DNA from 3 places in the Larkinella insperata genome. Region 3 is predicted to be linked to each of the others. Evidence: riboswitches for the same ligand, from Rfam matches in the RefSeq annotation. Region 3 holds a riboswitch; each other region holds the start of a gene.
The links. A riboswitch is a leader RNA that binds a small molecule or an ion and turns the genes downstream of it on or off. The one in region 3 is predicted to bind thiamine pyrophosphate.
Positions count from the first base shown of each region.

Region 1: another riboswitch for thiamine pyrophosphate. It lies ahead of thiS (sulfur carrier protein ThiS); the one in region 3 lies ahead of thiM (hydroxyethylthiazole kinase).
Region 2: another riboswitch for thiamine pyrophosphate. It lies ahead of OQ371_RS08230 (TonB-dependent receptor); the one in region 3 lies ahead of thiM (hydroxyethylthiazole kinase).

Region 1 is NZ_CP110973.1:6,459,343-6,466,650, forward strand. It holds gene OQ371_RS25970 (hybrid sensor histidine kinase/response regulator transcription factor) at 1-1,929, shown strand, start outside; TPP riboswitch at 2,094-2,191, shown strand; gene thiS (sulfur carrier protein ThiS) at 2,278-2,481, shown strand; gene thiC (phosphomethylpyrimidine synthase ThiC) at 2,484-4,361, shown strand; gene OQ371_RS25985 (thiamine phosphate synthase) at 4,376-5,011, shown strand; gene OQ371_RS25990 (thiazole synthase) at 5,008-5,793, shown strand; gene thiH (2-iminoacetate synthase ThiH) at 5,796-6,935, shown strand; gene moeB (molybdopterin-synthase adenylyltransferase MoeB) at 6,932-7,308, shown strand, end outside.
Region 2 is NZ_CP110973.1:2,020,547-2,027,854, reverse strand. It holds gene mfd (transcription-repair coupling factor) at 1-123, opposite strand, end outside; gene OQ371_RS08250 (barstar family protein) at 175-609, opposite strand; gene OQ371_RS08245 (muconolactone Delta-isomerase family protein) at 642-938, opposite strand; gene OQ371_RS08240 (alpha/beta hydrolase) at 952-1,617, opposite strand; gene OQ371_RS08235 (ring-cleaving dioxygenase) at 1,696-2,637, opposite strand; TPP riboswitch at 2,789-2,886, shown strand; gene OQ371_RS08230 (TonB-dependent receptor) at 2,975-5,386, shown strand; gene OQ371_RS08225 (cystathionine gamma-synthase) at 5,482-6,621, opposite strand; gene OQ371_RS08220 (TVP38/TMEM64 family protein) at 6,688-7,308, shown strand, end outside.
Region 3 is NZ_CP110973.1:832,812-840,119, reverse strand. It holds gene OQ371_RS03230 (ABC transporter permease) at 1-628, opposite strand, end outside; gene ggt (gamma-glutamyltransferase) at 760-2,559, shown strand; gene OQ371_RS03220 (DUF6624 domain-containing protein) at 2,627-3,238, shown strand; gene fabF (beta-ketoacyl-ACP synthase II) at 3,362-4,606, shown strand; TPP riboswitch at 4,639-4,740, shown strand; gene thiM (hydroxyethylthiazole kinase) at 4,787-5,593, shown strand; gene thiE (thiamine phosphate synthase) at 5,590-6,207, shown strand; gene thiD (bifunctional hydroxymethylpyrimidine kinase/phosphomethylpyrimidine kinase) at 6,207-7,013, shown strand; gene tenA (thiaminase II) at 7,023-7,308, shown strand, end outside.

The DNA of each region.
Region 1 (7,308 bases), 940 kb from region 3:
TACCGTTACCAACTTCAGGGCCTGGACGACAACTGGATTGAAACCGATCAACCCCAAACCGTCTATACGTCGTTACCGCCGGGGCGGTACACCCTGCTGCTGAACGCGTCGAACACCTCCCGTATCTGGAGCTCCCAGGTGCGTCGGTTGTCCGTCATCATTCATCCGCCTTGGTGGGCGACCTGGTGGGCGTATGGGTTGTACGTGCTGATCGTTGTGGGCCTGGTCTGGGCGTTTGTCCGCTCGTACATCAACCGCCTGCGGTTACGGCAGACGATGCAATTACACCTCCAGAAAATTGCCTTCCAGAACAAAGAGACCCAGCAACTCAGGTCATTGGATGAGCTAAAAACCCGCTTTTTCACCAACATTACCCACGAGTTTCGCACGCCCCTGACTCTGATTATGGCCCCGGTCGAATCCTTACTGACCGACTTGCAGGATACCACCTATGCCAAACGGCTGGGCCTGATCAGCCGGAATGCCAAACAGCTACTGGGGCTTATTAATCAGTTGCTGGAATTGACCAAACTCGACGCCCACCTGATGCTCGTGGAGGAAACCATTGGCTGGCCGGGGTCTTTTGTCAAAAGCCTGGTTCAGCCCTTCGAAGAACTGGCGCAGGCTAAAAACATTCAACTGACTTACACCTCCGAGGTCACATCGCCTTACTGGTTCGACCGCGAAAAACTCGAGCGAATTATCAGCAACCTGGTGTCCAATGCCATCAAGTTTACCACCAGTGATGCAACTGACGGCACGATGGGAAAGGTGGCCGTGCGCCTGGCGGAAAAGAACGGCCTTCTGCTGACGGTAACCGACACGGGGATCGGCATCCCGCCCAAGCAGCTTCCTCATATTTTTGACCGGTTTTATCAAGTGGATGACTCCCGAACGCGCCAGCAACAGGGCACGGGCATCGGTCTGGCCCTGGTGAAAGAACTGGTGGATTTGCAGGGTGGTCGCATTACCGTCAACCGGCTAGACAACACAGAATTACCCTGGCAGACGCGCTTTCAGGTGTGGTTACCCTGCCGACCGGCCGGGGCCAGTAACGTTGCCCCGAATGATTCTATACGTTTCTCCCAATTCGAACCTACCATCGTCAGGGTGCCGTGGCTTTCCGAGCCCTCCGTCATGGCGTCCGCAGGGCAGGAAACCGAACCTCAGGAAGGCCCCCTGCTGCTGGTGGTTGAAGACAACGACGAACTGGCCGAATTCATTGCCGACAACCTGCCACGCTCCCACCGCGTCGTTCGGGCGGCCAATGGAGCCGAAGGCGTGAAACTGGCCCTCGATCAGATTCCGGATTTGGTGATCAGTGATGTGCTGATGCCGGTTATGGATGGCTACACGCTCTGCCAGCACCTGAAGCAGGATGAGCGCACCAGCCACATCCCGGTTATTTTACTAACGGCCAAGGCCACGTTGGAAAGCCGGTTCGAAGGGCTTTCTCGCGGGGCGGACGATTACCTCATCAAGCCGTTCCACGTTCAGGAACTGCAACTGCGGGTGCACAACCTGCTGGAACGGCAGCGTCGGATGCGGGCCTGGATAAAAGCGTCGCTGGTGTCGCATCTGGATTTGCCCGAAGTGGTGGAGTCGTTGCCCACGGATCCCTTCCTGGAGAAGCTCTACGGGATTATTGAAAAGCACCTGGAAAATTCAAATTTTGGCGTGGAGGAACTGGCGACCGAGATTGCCATAAGCCGCACCACCTTAAACCGGAAACTTAAAGCTTTGACGGGTTTATCCACCCGGGATTTGATCCGCAATTACCGGCTCCGGCAAGCGAGGGAATTGCTCCGGCAGGGTTACAACAGTTCAGAAACAGCCTACCGGGTTGGCTTCGAAAGTCCGGCCTATTTCACCAAGAGCTTCCGGGAGTTTTACGGCATGACCCCGCTGGAGTATGTCCGCCAGTCCTAACCGAAAACGGCGGGTTGAAACGGCGGGCGTCGTCACTGGCCTAGTCTCGTTTCGGGAAGGTATTCGGGTAAACCGTTTTCATTCGTTAACGGGAAATTTATCGTAGGAAAGATATTTGTAGCCATTCATTATCTTCTTTCCTATATTTGCCCAGCTTAACACAAGCCAAACTTTAGGGGTGTTCGCCTTCGGGCGGGCTGAGATGATACCCTCTGAACCTGAACAGGGTAATGCCTGCGAAGGGAAAAGTGACTCGTTGGACCAAACCGTACGTGGCTGCGTAGGTGGTTTGGCCATTCATTTTCATCCTCCCCGCTGTTTGGCCGAACCGAAACCGGTAGCCAAATCATGCAAGTCAAACTCAATTCAAAACCCGTCGATTGTCCGCCAGCCAGTACGCTGCTGGGGCTGTTGCAAACCCTTGGTCTGTCCGACCAGAAAGGCATTGCCGTAGCCTGCAACGACCGCATCATTCCCCGCGCCCGCTGGGGCCAGACTTCCCTTCAGGAAGCCGATTCCATCACGCTTATTCAAGCCACTCAGGGAGGATAATTATGAGCCAGAAAACCGAGAAACAGCCTGCACCGCCGTCCATCACCCGCGAACCGCTGACGGGATCGCGCAAAATTTACGTACCCGGTCAATTGCACAACATTCGCGTGGCCATGCGCGAAATTTTGGTTTCGGATACCGTCAGCCACCTCAACGGTCCGGAAATCAGAACCGCCAACGCGCCCGTTACCGTCTACGACACCAGCGGCCCGTACACGGATCCGGCGGTGCCCATCGACCTGCAAAAAGGCCTGCCCCGGCTGCGGGAATCCTGGATTCGGGAGCGTAACGATGTGGAAGAACTACCGGATTTTTCCTCTGATTACTGCCGCCAGCGTATGTCCGATACCCGACTGGATTCGTTGCGGTTCGAGCACATCCGTAAGCCGCTGCGGGCCAAACCGGGCCAGAACGTCACGCAGTTGCACTACGCGCGTCAGGGAATCATTACGCCGGAGATGGAATACATTGCTATCCGCGAAAATCAGCGCATTGACGCCATTCGGGGGGCTGACCCGCTGAAAGAGCAGCACCCCGGCAACAGCTTCGGAGCCAACACGCCAAAAGGCTTCATCACGCCGGAATTTGTGCGGCAGGAAGTGGCCGCTGGCCGGGCCATCATCCCCTCGAACATCAACCACCCGGAAAGTGAGCCAATGATTATCGGGCGTAATTTTCTGGTAAAAATCAACACTAACATCGGTAATTCGGTGGTGACGTCGAGCATCGAGGAAGAGGTCGAAAAGGCGGTATGGAGTTGCCGCTGGGGGGGCGATACGCTGATGGATTTATCGACGGGCAAGCACATTCACGAAACCCGGGAGTGGATTATCCGTAACTGCCCGGTGCCCGTCGGAACCGTGCCGATTTATCAGGCGCTCGAAAAAGTGAACGGTAAAGCCGAAGACCTGACTTGGGCGCTTTTCCGCGACACGCTCATCGAGCAAGCCGAACAGGGGGTCGATTATTTCACCATTCACGCGGGCGTTCGGCTGCGTTACATTCCGCTGACGGCCAAGCGGGTAACGGGCATCGTGTCGCGGGGTGGCAGTATTCTGGCCAAGTGGTGTCTGGCGCATCATCGGGAAAATTTCCTGTATACGCACTTCGAGGAAATCTGCGAAATCATGAAAGCCTATGACGTGGCGTTCTCGCTGGGCGACGGTCTGCGGCCCGGTTCCATTGCCGACGCCAACGACGCGGCCCAGTTTGCCGAACTCGAAACGCTGGGCGAACTGACCAAAATCGCCTGGAAACACGATGTACAGGTGATGATCGAAGGCCCTGGTCACGTACCGATGCACCTGATCAAGGAGAACATGGAAAAGCAGCTTCAGCACTGCGACGAAGCACCGTTTTACACTCTTGGGCCGCTGACAACCGACATTGCGCCCGGTTACGACCACATCACATCCGCCATCGGAGCGGCCATGATTGGTTGGTACGGAACGGCCATGCTCTGCTACGTGACGCCGAAAGAGCATCTGGGGCTGCCCAACAAAAAAGACGTCAAAGACGGAGTGATTACCTACAAGATTGCCGCCCATGCCGCCGATTTGGCCAAGGGTCATCCGGGGGCGCAATACCGCGACAATGCCCTGAGCAAAGCCCGCTTCGAGTTCCGGTGGGAAGACCAGTTCAACCTGTCGCTGGACCCCGACACGGCCCGATCTTTCCACGACGAAACGTTGCCCGCCGAAGGGGCTAAAATTGCCCATTTCTGTTCAATGTGCGGCCCGCATTTCTGCTCAATGAAGATCACGCAGGATGTTCGCGCGTACGCGGAGCAGCAGGGATTAGCCGAAGCGGATGTGCTGGATAAGGCGATGGAAACCAAAGCGAAGGAGTTTGTCGAGCAGGGCGCTCAGATTTATCAATAAGCCGAAAAATGAGCATGAAGATTAGCCAATTACACTATATCACCACCTCCCCCGAACAGGCCGACGCGGCTTGTCGGGCGGGGGTAGACTGGGTGCAGTTGCGGGTTAAAAACCGCAGCGCAGCCGATTGGAAGGCGCTGGCCCTCGACACGCTGGCCGTTTGCCGCCAGTACAACGCCCGGCTGATCATTAACGATAACGTGGTCCTGGCCGGTGAAATCGGTGCCGATGGCGTTCACGTCGGGAAAGAGGACCTGCCCGTGGCCAAAGCCCGGCGGTTGCTGGGCCCTTCGGTGATTATCGGCGGCACGGCCAACACCTTAGAGGACATGCGAGCCCACCACGCTGCTGGAGCAACCTACATTGGTCTTGGGCCGTACCGATTCACGAATACCAAGGAAAAATTAAGCCCTATTCTGGGCCTGGAAGGCTACCACAACTTACTGACTGCTTGCGCATCCGAAGGGTTTTCGCTGCCGATCATCGCTATTGGTGGCATTGAGGTGGCCGACGTATCGGCGCTCCTTCGGGAAGGGGTACACGGCATTGCCGTTTCGGCGGCTATTACCCGCGATCCCCAACGGCAGGTGCCCGCCTTCTGGCAGGCCATTCAAACGGTTACACCCTATTCAACGCTGGAAAAACAATGAACGAAGTGATTTCACAACCCCTGCAAATTGCGGATAAAACCTTTTCGTCGCGCCTGTTTACGGGCACCGGCAAGTTTAGCTCAACCGACCTGATGGAAGCGGCCCTGCTGGCTTCCGGTTCCGAACTGGTGACGGTGGCGCTGAAACGCGTTGATTTGGCCAATAACAACGACGATACGCTGCTGCACCTGAAGGCTCCGCACTTGAACTTGCTGCCCAACACCTCCGGGGTGCGCACCGCCCGCGAAGCCGTGTTTGCCGCCGAACTGGCCCGCGAAGCACTCGAAACCAACTGGCTTAAACTGGAAATTCACCCCGACCCGCGCTACCTGCTGCCCGATCCCATCGAAACGCTGAAAGCCGCCGAAGAGCTGGTCAAGTTGGGGTTTGTCGTACTGCCCTACATCCACGCCGATCCGGTGCTGTGCAAGCGGCTCGAAGCGGTTGGTGTGGCTGCCGTGATGCCGTTGGGTGCGCCCATTGGCTCGAATCGGGGGCTGCGAACGCTGGATTTTCTGGAAATCATCATCGAACAAAGCCAGGTGCCGGTGGTGGTCGATGCCGGCCTTGGTGCCCCGTCGCACGCGGCAGCCGCGATGGAACTGGGGGCCGATGCGGTGCTGGTCAATACGGCCATTGCCGTAGCCGATAACCCGGTGCAGATGGCCGTCGCCTTCAAGCTGGCCGTCGAAGCGGGGCGGCTGGCGTACGAAGCCCGGTTAGGAGCCGCTTCCCCGACCGCCGTAGCGAGTAGTCCTTTCACTGCTTTTCTGGAGGAATAACGATGTTTAGCGAACTACTGAAAAAATACAGCTGGTTGGATAGCCAGCGGGCCATTGCGACAAAAACCGCGCGGGACGTGGAAATGGCGCTGGCCCGAACCGACCGGACGCTGGCTGATTTTCAGGCCTTGATTTCGCCGGCGGCCGCTCCGTATCTGGAAGAAATGGCCCGCCAGAGCCACCACCTGACCCAGCAGCGGTTTGGCAAAACCATGCAGATGTACGCCCCGCTGTACTTGTCTAACGAGTGCCAGAACATCTGCACGTACTGCGCGTTTAGCGTGGACAATAAAATCCGGCGACGAACCCTGGCCGATGACGAGATGCTGCGCGAAGCCGATGCGCTGAAAGCGATGGGGTACCAGCACGTGTTGCTCGTGACGGGTGAGGCCAACCAGACTGTCGGGGTGCCGTACCTGAAAAATGCCATTCGGTTGTTGCGCAGCCGGTTTGCCCACATTTCGATGGAAGTCCAACCGCTCGACCAGGATGCCTACGAAGAACTGATCCCGGAAGGACTGCACACGGTGCTGGTCTATCAGGAAACCTACGACCGCGATAGTTATAAAATCCACCATCCAAAGGGGAAAAAAGCCAGTTACCGCTATCGGGTCGAAACGCCCGACCGGCTGGGCCGCGCGGGCATTCACAAGCTGGGGCTGGGCACCTTGCTGGGGCTGTCGGACTGGCGCACGGACAGCTTTTTTACGGCCCTGCACCTGCATTACCTGGAACGTACGTATTGGCAAACCCGCTACAGTCTGTCGTTTCCGCGTTTGCGGCCCATCGACGTACTGGGCGTGGAGGGGATAACGTCCCGAAATTTCAGCAACTGCCTGACCGACCGGGAGTTGGCCCAACTGATTTGCGCCTACCGGCTGTTCAGTCCCGAAGTCGAATTATCGCTGTCAACGCGCGAAAGTCCGACCTTCCGCGACCACGTTATTCGGTTGGGAATCACCAGCATCAGCGCGGGTTCGAAGACCAATCCGGGGGGCTACGTCGTGGAGCTGCAGTCACTCGAGCAGTTTGAAATTTCCGACGAACGTTCCCCGGCTGAAATGGCGGCCGTACTCCGGCGGGCCGGTTACGAGCCGGTCTGGAAAGATTGGGATTCCAGCTTAATGACCGTACATCCATGACCGAGATTGAACAGGAACGATACAGCCGCCATTTGCTCTTGCCCGAAATTGGGCTGGCAGGGCAGGAAAAGCTGAAAAGGACCCGGGTGCTGGTTATCGGCGCGGGTGGGTTGGGCTGCCCGGTGTTGCAATACCTGACCGCTGCCGGAATTGGGACGATTGACGTGGCCGATGGCGATACCGTCGCCCTGAGCAACCTCCAGCGGCAGATTCTTTTTTCGACCGCCGACGTTGGTAAGCCCAAGGCGCAGGCGGCAGCCACCCGCTTACGGGAGCAAAATCCGCTGATAACGATTCAGGCTCATTCGACCTTTCTAACAGACGAAAACGCCCTGGACTGGATCGCTGGTTATGACGTGGTGGTGGATGGCTC
Region 2 (7,308 bases), 1.2 Mb from region 3:
GTAGGGCTGGCGAAATTGTTCACCAATGATTTTGATGAAGCTATCTTCGGTATAAAGCGTAATTAAATCGGCTACCTTCATAAAAATAGTAAATACCAAAAGCCGCACGGAGCTAATTTCCATGCGGCAAAAAGCAACAGCTTAACCGTACGTTGACGGCTTTTGTTGCAAAAACTAAGCGACGTCGTCGTAAACAAATCCCTCTTTATTGAGAAGAGTTGTTAACGAGTTGCTGGGTTGAAATAAAATGACTAATTCCCGCGGTGCAATACCTTCTTCCTCATCCACCCATTTCCAGTCTTCGGCTGCAACGTCCAGAATATTCAGCAGTTCGCCTTTCCGGGCTTCGCTTTTTTCCTGGGATAAAAAGGCATCGGTGTGCATAATGTACAGTGCAATTTTATCGGCTGGAAGCCATTCCAGATCGTTTAAGGCTTCATCGAGTGACTCCAGATCGAACTCAAAGTAATCGGGAAACCGAAGTTCGCGGGAAATTTGATCGAAGAACTGCCGCAGCGTTTGCGCTTTTTGCCCATCGATCCGGGCCACTTTAAAATCAGCGTATTCTTTCAGTGCCGCGTCCGATTGAACGAATCTAAAATTTGCCATGATTAAGTGAAAAAATAACCGGGCAAAAGTAGTCAATTCAACGAAAACAGGGGCATTCTTAATGAAACGATATTATTGAACATCAGCTCCGTAATGGTTGGATCCATGAAATTGATGAGTGGAAATTCGGATACGATTTCCATCACCTCAAACTCAGTCTGCGCTTTCACCACACACCACAGTTTCTGGCGGTCGAGTGACAAGGCGTAGGTGATCAGTTTTCCGTTTTCCATCAACTCGTTCACCTTCAACCGCTGGAGTGGTATGCGTACTGTAAATTCCTCGGTTATTTCGGCCGGGAGATCGAATTCTACCATAAACTGGCTCATAGGCGTGGTAGCGTTAGGTGTACAACTCGCGAATGGGTGCACCCGAGCTGGGCGAGCCCCCAATCAACTGATTAACAATCTTTAGCTCATCTTCGTTGACCGAATGCGGAAAATTTGGATATAATTTCATTTTTACCTCCGCGCCCATTGCCCGGAATACGCCTTCCGATTCAATAACGCGTTCCTTCGGAATATGCGGGTCAATGTCGCTACAGCCCAGAAAGATCGGGGTTTCCTCCAGTTCGCCTTCGTAAAGCCGGGGTGTACCGGGCGGGCCGATCAAACCACCGCTCAAGCCAAAAACGCCCCCGTAAGTCATGGCGTTGCGGGCTACGTACTCCAGCGCCAGACAGGCACCCTGCGAAAAGCCGAGCCAGAAAATCTGCGGAGGTTTGAAATTGTAATCGGACTGAAGCCGGGCCCGAATGCTGGTGAGCACCTGCAAAGCCGAGGATAGGTGCGGTTCGTTTTGCTCGAGTGGACTCAGAAACGAATTCGGATACCACGAATTCTGGCTGGCCTGCGGGGCGACAAACGCAAACTCCTCATCATCGATGTAATCTGACAACGACAGGATGTCGCGTGCCGAGGCCCCCCGGCCGTGCACCATCACCATAACTTTTGCGGCAGCTTCCAGCGGTTTCCCGGCTGTAATAAAATTGTTCGGATCGTGTATCATGGCTGTCTGGGCTGCGGGCGGAGGGAAAAAGACCTTGGAAAACAACTCCATGCCTCCTTGCCCTCCGCCTTGTGCGATTTATTTCACTTCAATTTTTGGCAATACCGCTTCGATTTTAGCGCGCCGGGGTTCGTACCACTCCGGCAATTTAAGCGTTTTCCCCAATTCGGCAACGGACTCGTCCACCGCAAATCCCGGAGGGTTGGTGGCGACTTCAAACAAAATACCGCCCGGCTCGCGGAAGTAAATGCTGCGGAAATAATTCCGGTCCTGAACGGGCGTAACGTGATACCCGGCTTCCAGCAACTGGTGTTGCAGAACGATCTGCGATTCGTCGGAATCCGTCGAAAACGCAACGTGGTGAACCGAACCGGCCCCCTGGTGCGCCCGGGCATCATTCACCGGGTGCCGGACATCCACATAATTTCCGGAACCTCCTTCGCCAGCCTGGAACCGGAAAAGCCCGGCTTCTTCTGATACCAACGTATGACCGAGGGATTCGGTTAATAATTTTACCGTATCCTCCACCCGAACTTCGTTCAGCGTAACCGTGTGGAAGCCTTTGACAGCGTGTTCAACCGGAATAAACCCGTTCGACCAGCCGGGACGTTGATCGTTGTCGTGCGCCACCAGTTCAATGCCCATCCCGTCGAAATCCTCAAAACGCAGGTAGGTTTCGTTGAACCGCTGGTAAGGTCCCGAGAAGGGAATATTAAATTCCTGCAGGCGGTTGGTCCAGAAGTTCAGGGATGCCGCCGGAACCGAAAAAGCCGTGTATGTGAGTTGTCCTCCCCCCTTCCGGCCCCGCGGAATGCCTTTCCCGTACGGAAAGAACGTCAGGATACTGCCCGGTGAACCGGTTTCGTCACCGTAGTACAAGTGGTAAACGTCCGGTGCATCAAAATTGATGGTTTTTTTGACCAGCCGCAGCCCCAAAATATGGGTGTAAAAGTCAACATTGGCTTGAGCATCTCCGGCCAAAGCCGTTACGTGGTGTAATCCATTGACGAGCGTTTCCATGTTCCTGTGAGTTTGAGCGTTATACGGATTGAATTTATAATGTATCAACATTTAATGTATATACATTTAAATTTACTGTAAAGTTCATTGGCATTCAATATTTCTCTACCATGCTTATTTGTGAGTACTTAACCGTACCTTTGCCTTGCTAATCTTACACAAGGGGTGCCTTAATACAACGGGCTGAGATTATACCCATTGAACCTGCACCGGGTAATGCCGGCGAAGGGAATGTACGAGCGGACCGAAGCGGAAAGCTTCCAAGCCGTCAGTTTTTACACGACTATAGACCAGATTGATGGGTTGGCCCCTTGCCTGTCGTGACCATTGCGTACACATGAAAAATTTTACGATCGGACGGAAGCCCCGTACGCATTATTTCGCCTGTTTAAGTGCTCTGACGGCCCTTTTTTTCCTGATTCATTTCCCCGTCTGGGCACAATTCTCCATTTCCGGTACTATCAACGATGCCGACGGTGGGGTTTTACCCGGTGCCGCCATTTCCATCGAAGGCACGTACAAAGGCACTTTTGCCGATGCCGACGGTGCTTTCCGCCTGACCAACCTGAAGGCAGGGTCCGTACAACTGCGGGCTTCCCTGCTCGGGTATGAGCCGATCACGCAGACCGTCGACCTCAATCAAGATGCCCGGATTACGCTGACGCTCACGAAAACCGTTGTTGTAGTCGATGAGGTGGTGGTAAGTGCTACGCGGGCCAATCAAAAGTCGGCGATTGCCTACACCGACGTGTCGGCCAGAGAACTCACCAAGCAGAATCTGGGGCAGGATATTCCGCTCCTGCTCAACTTTACGCCTTCGCTGGTAACAACTTCCGACGCGGGTGCGGGGGTGGGCTATACGGGTTTTCGGATTCGGGGGTCGGATGCCACGCGGATTAACGTTACGGTCAACGGTATTCCGTACAACGACGCCGAGTCGCAGGGCACGTTCTGGGTCAATATGCCCGATATTGCTTCGTCGGTGAGCAGCATTCAGATTCAGCGGGGCGTCGGCACGTCGACCAACGGCGCGGGCGCTTTCGGGGCCTCCGTCAACGTACAAACCAACAGCTTCGAGAAAAACCCGTACGGGGAAGCCGACATTTCCGGCGGTTCGTTCAATACACTAAAAACCACGGTTAAAGCTGGTTCTGGTTTGTTGAGTAACCATTTTGTAGTTGATGCCCGGCTTTCCCGGATCATCTCCGACGGGTACATTGACCGGGCGTCGTCGGATTTGAAATCGTTTTACGTCTCGGGCGGCTGGTACGGTAAAAAAAGCTTTGTGCGCCTGAACGTCTTTTCGGGAACGGAAAGAACCTATCAGGCCTGGGACGGTGTACCGGAAAATCTGCTGAAAACCAACCGGACCTACAACGCCTACACCTACGACAACGAGGTTGATAACTATCAGCAGGACCACTACCAACTGATCAGTTCCCACGAATTAAATCGCAACTGGCGCCTGAATGCGTCGTTGCATTACACCCAGGGGCGCGGCTACTACGAGCAATTCCGGGAGGGCGAAGACTTAGCGGATTACGGTTTACCGCCGGTTGTGATCCGTGATTCAGCAATTACCCAGACGGATCTGATCCGCCGTCGCTGGCTGGATAATGACTTCTACGGGGCCGTTTTCTCGCTGGATTACAACAGTTTTGGCAAGTTGACGGCCAACATCGGCGGGGGCTGGAACCAGTACACCGGCAAGCACTACGGCGAAATCATCTGGGCACGGTTTGCCAGCACGGGCAACATCCGGCATCGGTATTACGACAACGACGCGACCAAAACCGATTTTAATCTGTACGGAAAAGCGTATTACCAGTTCAGTTCAAAATTCAACGCTTACGTTGATTTGCAGATCCGAACGGTCGAATACTCCTTTTTAGGATTCGACAACCTGCTTCGGAATGTGCAGCAGGAGGCTAGTCTAAACTTTTTCAACCCCAAAGCCGGAATTACCTACGCTCTGGACGATCACAGCAGTTTGTATGCTTCCTTCGGCGTCGGCCACCGCGAACCCAACCGCAACGATTACACGCAGTCGACACCCGCCAGCCGCCCCAACGCCGAGCGGCTGAATGATTGGGAAGCGGGCTATAAAATGCAGACCCAGCGGCTGGCTTTTTCGGCGAACCTGTACTTCATGAAGTACAGAAACGAGCTTATTCTAACGGGACAAATCAACGATGTGGGCGCGCAGAACCGCGTTAACGTGCCCAGAAGCTACCGGGCCGGTATTGAACTGGAAGCGGGGGCATTGCTGACCAAACAGCTCCGCTGGAACGTCAATGCCACCTTCAGCAAAAACAAAGTGAAATCGTTTACCGAGTTTCTCGATAACTACGACACGGGCGAACAGCAGATTAACCGGTATATAAACACGGATATCGCTTTTGCGCCCAATACTATTGTTGGTTCACAGTTGCTTTACACGCCCGTCAAAGGGCTTGAAATCGGCTTGCTGTCGAAATATGTGGGGAAGCAGTACCTGGACAATACCTCAAACGAAAACCGCAAACTGGACGCGTATTTCGTCAACGACCTGCGGTTTATTTACACGCTGAAGCCCAAAGGCATGAACGAAATCGCGTTTTCGCTGCTGCTGAACAATGTTCTGGGAGAGTTGTATGAGTCGAACGGGTATACCTTCAGCTACATTTCAGAAGGGCGAGCCGTCACCGAAAACTTTTACTACCCACAGGCCGGACGGAATTTTCTGGCGGGCGTGAGGATGCGGTTCTAAACCGATGTTCCGCAGATTAAGGGCGTAACCAAGGAGCTGTCTTGTTCAGTTACTTCCAGTCAGCCTTTAATCTGCGGAATCCTGATTCATAAAGTTTATCCAATTGCCTGCTCCAGATCCTGGATCAAATCGTCAACATCTTCAATTCCAACGCTCAGGCGGATTAGCGTATCCTTCAAACCGTTCTTTTCGCGTTCTTCTTTCGGTATGCTGGCGTGGGTCATTGAAGCCGGGTGTGTGCAAAGCGACTCGACCCCGCCCAGCGATTCGCCCAGCGAAAATACCTTGAAACTTTCCATCACCCGCACGGCTTCCGGCAGCGAATCACCGCGTAATTCAAACGATACCATTCCGCCAAAACCGCGCATTTGCCGTTTCGCCAGCGCGTGTTGCGGGTGGTTCTCCAGCCCCGGGTAATTGACCTGACCTACTTTCGGATGCTGGCTCAGGTACTGGGCAATCTTCAGGGCATTTTCACAATGCCGCTGCATTCGGATGTGAAGCGTTTTGATGCCGCGAAGCACCAGGAAACAATCCTGCGGTCCGGGTACGGCCCCACATGCGTTCTGAATGAATGCCAGCCGCTTCGCGATTTCGTCGTCGTTCAGCACAATGGCGCCCATCACCGTGTCGGAGTGACCGCCGAGGTATTTGGTCACCGAGTGCATCACCATGTCGGCCCCCAGGTCGAGCGGATTTTGCAGATAGGGCGAGGCAAAGGTGTTGTCAACCACCAGCAGCGTATTTTTGGCTTTCGTAATGGCGGCAATAGCGGTAATGTCTACAATGCGCAACAACGGGTTGGTTGGGGTTTCAATCCAGACCATTTTCGTAGCGGGTGTAATGGCACTTTCCAGCGCCGACGGGTCTTCCAGGCCGATAAACTTAAATTTTAGCCCAAATTCCTGAAAAACCCGGACCATAATCCGGTAAGTACCACCGTAAAGATCGCTGCTGGCAACAATCTCGTCACCCGGTTTAAACAGTTTCAGAATGGCGTCGGTGGCCGCCAGCCCGGATGCGTAACAAATGCCGTATTTGCCGTTTTCGAGCGCGGCCAGGTTATTTTGTAAAGCCGTTCGGGTTGGATTTTGCGTCCGGGCGTACTCATAGCCCTTGTGCTTCCCCGGCGACTCCTGCACGTAAGTCGACGTCTGGTAGATGGGCGTCATGATGGCCCCGGTTGTGGGGTCCGGTTCAACGCCGGCGTGGATGGCTTTGGTTGCGAATTTCATACCCGAATGTAACACGGTTTTACAAACGGTGCCAGTCGTTGCCCGAAAATGCCGTAAGTTTGGTGCGTGAAAAAAGTCTTCCTCAACGCTTTATCGGGCCCGGCGGTGGCTGGAATCATTCTGTCGGTTACCCCACTTGTGTTCAGTTCTGCGCTGACCTACCTGGCCGTTTCCTACGAGCCGCTTATCGCCCAGTTCAACGGCTGGGAATGGCTGGGGCTGACGGCGGCCTGTTGCCTCACCTCCGCCTTTGCGCTGACGCCACCCACTTTTCTAGCCCTCATTTTCGGGTACTTTCTCGGCTGGAATTCGCTACTGCCGCTGTTTGCGCTCAACATGATCTGTATTCTGCTCGTGAACCGGATGGTAAACTGGGTCGATCAGGATCGGTTTGTGCGGTTTATCGAGCAGAATCCGAAAGCCAGGAAGGTGCTGGAACGGATTCGGGAACAGGAGCTGAAAGTGATTTTCTTCGCGAAATTATCGCCGGTTCTCCCTTTTGCCGTCATCAATCTGGTGTTTGCCTTATCCGGTGCGCGTTTGAGAAACATTCTGCTGGGCGGTTTTCTGGGCATGATTCCGCGCACCTTCATCGCCGTCTGGACGGCCCAGCAGGCCCGGGAAATCCGAACGTTGGTAGAAGATCCGAACGCCGGAAGCTGGACACAAATTTCCGTTGGCGTGCTG
Region 3 (7,308 bases):
TGCCGCCAAAGTTGACCAGGCTCTCCCCCTTGCGTTCCTGAACGCCGATGACCGCATATTTCAAACCGTTTAGCTTGAATTCCTTTCCAATCGGATCCTGGTCGGGAAACAGTGTTTCGGCTACGTCGGCGCCGATGATGGCCACGTTGCGGGCCGCGTCAATCTCCTGCTGGGAAAAATACCGTCCCTGCTCGACGGGGACGTTCGAGATTTTGTTATAATCCAGTGATGTGCCCTGAATGAGGGCCTGGAGGCTGTTGTTGCCGTTCTTAACCGTCACTTGCCCGCGAAAATCCATCGCCACAACGGCTTCGGCGTTTTCGAGTCGTTCCTGCAGAAATTTAAACTCGGTCAGCGACGGTTCGGGGCGCTGGAAGTATTTCCACCACTGGTACTCGCCACCACCAAACCCCCAGGGCCATTTCTGAACGTACATCACCCGGTCGCCAATTCCGGCCAGACTGTCTTTGATGTTCCGTTCGAGCGAATCGACGATGGTGAATACGGCAATAATGGCAAAAATACCGATGGTCACGCCCAGCAGCGAGAGCGTGGTCCGGAGGAGGTTCGAGCGCAGGGCCTGCCACGCGAACCGGAAGCTTTCGTAGGTCTGACGGAGAAATTTCAAGGGAGTACGGTTTATCGCTAATTAAAGGTACCAGGCCGTTGGCTAGTTTCCAAACGAATTGCAAGCGAAGGTCGTTTCGGCGGATGTTTGGTTTGTTTTTGTAGATTAGTGGTTCACGACACCCAGCCCGTATGAAAAAGGTAACTCTATCTATTCATTGTGCAATTATTCTGTTTCTGGCCCTGTTGGGAGCCTGCCGAACGGGGCAGAAAGCGCCGGATGTGCGTCAGAGTTCCGGCGTTTACCAGTACGACAACGAAAAAAAACAGGCTGTCGCGCGCCGGGCAGGACCGTATTTTTCGGACCGGCAGGCCGTCGTTGGTCGAAGCGGTATGGTAGCGTCGGCGCACCCGGAAGCCTCGCGCGTTGGGGTTGATATTCTGAAAGCGGGCGGCAACGCGGTCGATGCGGCCGTGGCGGTGCAGTTTGCGCTGGCGGTGGTGTACCCCGGAGCGGGCAACATCGGCGGGGGCGGTTTCATGGTCTACCGCGACAATACCGGCCAGGCTTACACGCTCGATTACCGGGAAAAAGCGCCCGAAAAAGCGCATAAAGATATGTACCTCGATTCGGCCCAGAACGTCATTCCGCGGCTGAGCATCACCGGCCACCTGGCCAGCGGGGTGCCTGGCTCGGTCGACGGAATGGTGGAAGCCCACCGGCGGTTTGGCCGGCTGACCTGGGCGCAGGTGCTGCAACCGGCCATTGATCTGGCCGAGAAAGGAGTGGCCCTGACCGAACGCGAAGCCCTTGGCCTCAACCGTACCCGAAGTTCATTTCTGGCGGTGAATCCAGACAAACGGTATTTCATGAAAGCCGACACGACCGACTGGAAAGCCGGAGAGTTACTGATCCAGAAAGATTTAGGCCAGACCCTGCGCCGGATTCAGCAACAGGGCCGGGCGGGTTTTTACGAAGGCGAAACCGCCCGACTGCTGGCGGCCGAAATGCAGCGCGGAGGTGGGATCATCTCGGAGGCTGATCTGAAAAATTACCACGCCGTCTGGCGCGATCCGCTGGTGGATACGTACCGCAATTACAAAATCATTACCATGCCGCCCACATCCAGCGGGGGCGTGGCCTTGTTGCAACTGATGAAGCTGGTGGAACCGTATCCCCTGCGCCGGTGGGGCTGGAACAGCGATTCGACGGTGCAGGTAATGATTGAAGCGGAGCGACGCGTCTATGCCGACCGGGCCAAATTTCTGGGCGACCCGGATTTTGTGAAAGTGCCGGTGGCGCAGCTGATCGACAGAAATTACCTGCAAACGCGCTGGGCGGATTTTAATTTTGCCCGAGCTACCGACAGCCGTAACGTGAAAGGGGGGAATATGCCGGGGTACGAAAGCCTGGAAACCACGCATTTTTCGGTGGTCGACAAAGACGGAAATGCCGTATCGATCACCACCACGCTGAACGGCGGTTACGGCAGCCGCGTGGTGGTGGGCGGAGCCGGTTTCCTGATGAATAACGAAATGGACGATTTCAGCATCAAGCCGGGCGTTCCGAATATGTTTGGGTTGATTGGCAATCAGGCCAATGCCATCGCGCCCGGCAAACGAATGTTGTCGTCGATGACGCCCACGATTGTTGAGCAGGACGGCAAACTGTACATGGTGGTCGGTACGCCCGGCGGTTCAACCATCATCACCTCCGTTTACCAAACCATCCTGAACGTGCTGGATCACGGCATGACCATGCAGCAATCCGTCAACGCGCTGAAATTTCACCACCAGTGGCTGCCCGACAAAACTACGTTTGAAAACGGCGCTTTTTCGGACGAGACCATTCAGAAACTCCAGTCGCGCGGCTACGTGCTCGAACAACTGACCAATTCGCTGGGGCGCATGGACTGCATTCTGCGCCGACCTGACGGCACGCTGGAGGGCGCTTCGGACCCCCGGGCGGATAACACCTCGGTAGGCTACTGAATTTTAAACCTTGCGGACCGAAACGGGTTTTTATCAGATGACCAGTTTATTAAGTCCCTTTGTGAACATGAAAACGAAATTCTTTTCTCTTCTTGTCCTGTGCGTTGTTACGGTGAGTGGATGGGCGCAGGCCACGAAAAATACCGCTAATCTGGCCGACGTGCGCAAACGTCTGACGCAGATTTACGAAAAAGATCAGAAAGAACGGGCGGCTTACGACGCCGTAGAGCGACAGTACGGCTGGGGCGCCAAAGAAGCTCAGGATACCCGTCAGAAAATCAAAGACATGGACAAAGAACACCTGGCCGAAGTCGAGAAAGTGATCGATCAGGTGGGTGGTTATCCGGGCCGGAGTGTGGTCGGTCAGCCGCTCGATCAGGTGGCGTTCCTGATCATTCAGCACAGCACCGACCGGGCGGTTCACGAAAAATACCTGCCGATGCTGACCGAAGCTGCCCAGAAAGGCGAGCTGGATAAAGCCGGGGTGGCCTTTCTGACCGATCAGGTGAAGGTTCAGAAAAAGGAAAAACAGATTTACGGCACCCAGATTCACATCAACAACCAGGGCAAAAAAGACGTGTACCCGGTTGAGGACGAGGGCAATCTGGACCAGCGTCGGAAAGAGATGGACCTGGAACCCATGTCGGCCTACCTGGCCCGGATGGGGGTGAAAAAGTAATTTTCGGAAGACCAACAGCGTACCCACGGACGGGCCCATCCACGCGGCTCAATCCGTGGGTACTTTATTTTACGCGGAAGTCGCTTTCTTTGCAGACAATTTTCCGTACTCACTGTTCCGCATATGTTACATCGCGTTGTTGTTACCGGAATCGGCGCATTTACGCCCATCGGTAAAGACATTCCCACATTCTGGCAAAATACCGTTGAAGGCCGTTCGGCGTTCGCACCCATTACGCGTTTTGATGCTTCCTTATACCGTACCCAATTTGCCGCCGAGATCACCGGTTATGACCCCGCGCAGTTTTTAAACCGCACGGACAGCAAGCGGGCCGATCGCTACACGCAATTCGCCCTGATAGCGGCTGACCAGGCCATTGCTGATTCCGGTTTTGATCTGTCGGCGATGGACCCCTTCGATGTGGGCGTGATCTGGGCGTCGGGTCAGGGCGGTACCGAAACGCTGGAGGAACAAACCACCGAATTTGCCCGGGGCGACGGCCACCCACGCTTTAGTCCGTTTCTGGTTCCGAAAGTGTTGGTCAACCTGGCATCCGGCCTGATTTCCATCCGGCACGGTTTTATGGGCATCAATTACACGCCGGTTTCGGCCTGTGCCAGTTCCAATTCGGCCCTGATGGATGCCTTCAACTACATCCGGCTGGGCAAAGCCAAAATTATTGTCAGCGGTGGCTCCGATGCGGCCATTACACCGTCTTCCTTTGGCGGGTATTGTTCCATGAAAGCCATGTCGACCCGCAACGCCAACCCGCAGGCCGCTTCCCGGCCGTTCGATGTGGAGCGCGACGGTTTTGTGATGGGCGAAGGGGCGGGGGCGCTGGTGCTGGAAGAATACGAACACGCCCGGGCCCGGGGCGCTACCATCTACGGGGAAGTGGTGGGCGCGGCCATGACCGCCGATGCATACCACATCACGGCCACGCATCCGGAGGGCATCGGCGCCACCCGAGCCATGCAGCTCGCCCTGAAGGAAGCCCAACTGACCATCGAAGAGCTGGATTACCTGAATGCCCACGCGACTTCCACGCCGGTGGGGGATCTGTCGGAGATGAATGCCGTCGCCCGGCTGACCGGCCATAGAAAAACGAAGCTGCGCATCAGCGCTACCAAGTCCATTACGGGGCACCTGATGGGAGCCGCCGGGGCTATCGAAGCGCTCATCAGTCTGCTGGCGATGCGCGACAACGTGGTTCCGCCCACGATCAACACCGAGGTGCGCGATCCGGCCATTCCGGAAAATCTAAACATCGTTTTCCGGGAAGCCCAGTCTACGCCGGTCCATACCGCCATGAGCAACACCTTTGGTTTTGGCGGACACAACGGGATTGTGGTTTTTAAAAAAATATAAAGACCGTAACCGGAAAATCGCCTACCTTTGTCGGGCAACTTTAGGGGTGTCAGTGCCGAAACGGGCTGACTGAGAGGATACCCTCATCACCTGATGCAGTTTGTACTGCCGTAGGGAAAAGTTACCGAGAAGCCGTTTGCTTTCCTCTAAAGTTGCTGTAGCTAACTCATTGACAGCAACATGTTTCCAACACCGCCATCCATCTGGACTGACCTCGCAAGGATTCGGGCGCAGGCTCCCCTGATTCATAACATCACCAACTTCGTAGTCATGAACAACACGGCCAACGCCCTGCTGGCCCTGGGTGCGTCGCCCGCCATGGTTCATGCGCCCGAGGAAGTGGAAGATTTTGTTGCTATTTCCAGCGCACTGGTCGTCAACATCGGCACGCTCGATGCCACCTTCGTAGCGGGAATGAAACTCGCCATGCGCCGGGCCAAAGACCTGGGCAAGCCGGTTGTATTCGATCCGGTGGGGGTGGGCGCAACGGCCTACCGCAACCGGGTAAGTCAGGAGCTTCTGACGCAGGCAACGCCCGACATTATCCGGGGCAATGCGTCCGAAATCATGGCCCTAGCCGGTTTGAATGCGCAGACCAAGGGCGTTGATAGCACCGTCGGTTCCGATGCCGCCGTAGAGGCTGCCCGGCGACTGAGCAAAGCCTGGGGGGGCGTGGTGGTCGTCAGCGGGGCGACGGACTACATCGTTCAGGGCGATCAAACCGCTACCATCGGCAATGGTCATCCGCTGATGGCGAAAGTAACCGGCATGGGTTGCACAGCTACGGCCCTGACGGGGGCGTTTGCCGCAATCAATGCCGACTATTTTCGGGCTGCGACCCACGCGATGGCCGTGATGGGAATCGCGGGCGAGCTGGCGGCTGAAAAACAGGCGGCCCCCGGCAGTTTGCAGCTTAACTTCCTGGATTGCCTGTATCAACTCACCGAATCGGCTATTCAGAGCCGGTTAAACCTGTCGGAACGATGAGCGAATTGTATCTGGTGACCGACGCCGACATTGGTTGTCGGGCGGGTCACACGGTTCCGTATGTTGTCGAGGAAGCGTGCCGGGCCGGAGTTCGGTGGGTGCAGGTACGGGAGAAAACCGCATCGACCCGCGCCTTCGTGGAACTGGCCGCGGAACTGAAACGAATTACGCAAACCTACGGTGCCCGGCTGATCATCAACGACCGCGTCGATGTGGCGCTGGCCGTTGATGCCGACGGGGTACACGTGGGGCAGGATGACATGCCTCACCAACTGGTCCGGAAGCTGATCGGACCTGACAAAATCCTGGGGCTTTCGGTGAATAACCTGGCCGAGTTACAGGAAGCCCGGGGGACGGCTGTTGATTACCTGGGCGTTGCGGCCATTTTTCCAACCGCTACGAAACAGGATACGTCCAGCCTGTTGGGATTGGAGGGTCTCCGGGAACTTTGCCGCCAGACCCAGCTACCCACGTTTGCCATTGGCGGCATCAACACCGGGAATATTCAGGACGTGATTCGGGCGGGCGCTACGGGGGCGGCTGTCGTATCGGCCATCTGCGGCCATCCGTCGCCCTACGAAGGCACGCGCGAACTTATTCAACTAATTCAGTGATGAAAACCTACGCACGTACGCTCACCATCGCGGGTTCCGACAGCGGGGGCGGGGCCGGTATTCAGGCCGACCTCAAAACGTTTGCGGCTTTGGGCTGTTACGGCATGTCGGTGCTGACGGCGCTCACGGCCCAGAATACCAAAGCCGTAACCGGTATTTTTCCGGTGCCGCCCGCCTTCATTGCGGAACAAATCAAAGCCGTTCTGAGCGACATCGGGGCCGATGCCGTCAAAATCGGGATGTTGCATTCGCCGGAGGTGATTGAGGTGGTTGCCAAAACGCTGGTTGAATTCGGTGCCACGAACATTGTGCTCGACCCGGTGATGGTGGCCAAAAGTGGGGACAAACTGCTGCAGGATGAAGCCGTCGATGCGCTCAAAACCTACCTGTTGCCAATTTCCACGGTGATTACGCCCAACCTTCCCGAAACCAGTGTGTTGCTGGGCCGGGCGGTAGAGACGCAGGCCGATATGCTGCCAGCAGCCGTCGATCTGGCCCGTTTCGGGTCCCGTACGGTTCTGGTCAAGGGCGGTCACCTCACGACGGAGGAGAGCGCTGATTTGCTGTATTTGGCCACGGGCGAACACCACTGGTTTGCAACGCCCCGGATTGCAACGGAGAATTCGCACGGAACGGGCTGCACCCTTTCATCGGCCATTGCCGCCGGGTTGGCAAAAAAACGCTCGGTGGAAGAATCTGTATCGGCGGCCAAATCGTATTTAACACACGCCCTTCAGACGGGAGCGGTTTATACATTAGGTCACGGACACGGACCGGTCCACCACTTTTTCAACGTTTGGCAATAACTCTACTCAATGCTGTTTACGGAACAACTCTGGCAGGATATTTCGCCCATTTATGACTCAATTCTACAACACGGTTTTGTAAAGAAATTAACGGCGGGGAGCCTGCCCTCGCCCACGTTTCAGTACTACATTCAGCAGGATGCGCTGTATCTGGCCGATTTCGGCCGGGCGCTGAGTCAGCTGGCGGCCCGGGCCACCCAGCCCGGCGACATGCTGCAGTTTGCCCAGTTTGCCCAGAACGCCATTCTTGTTGAACGGGCGCTGCACGAAACCTACTTTACGCTGTATGCCATTG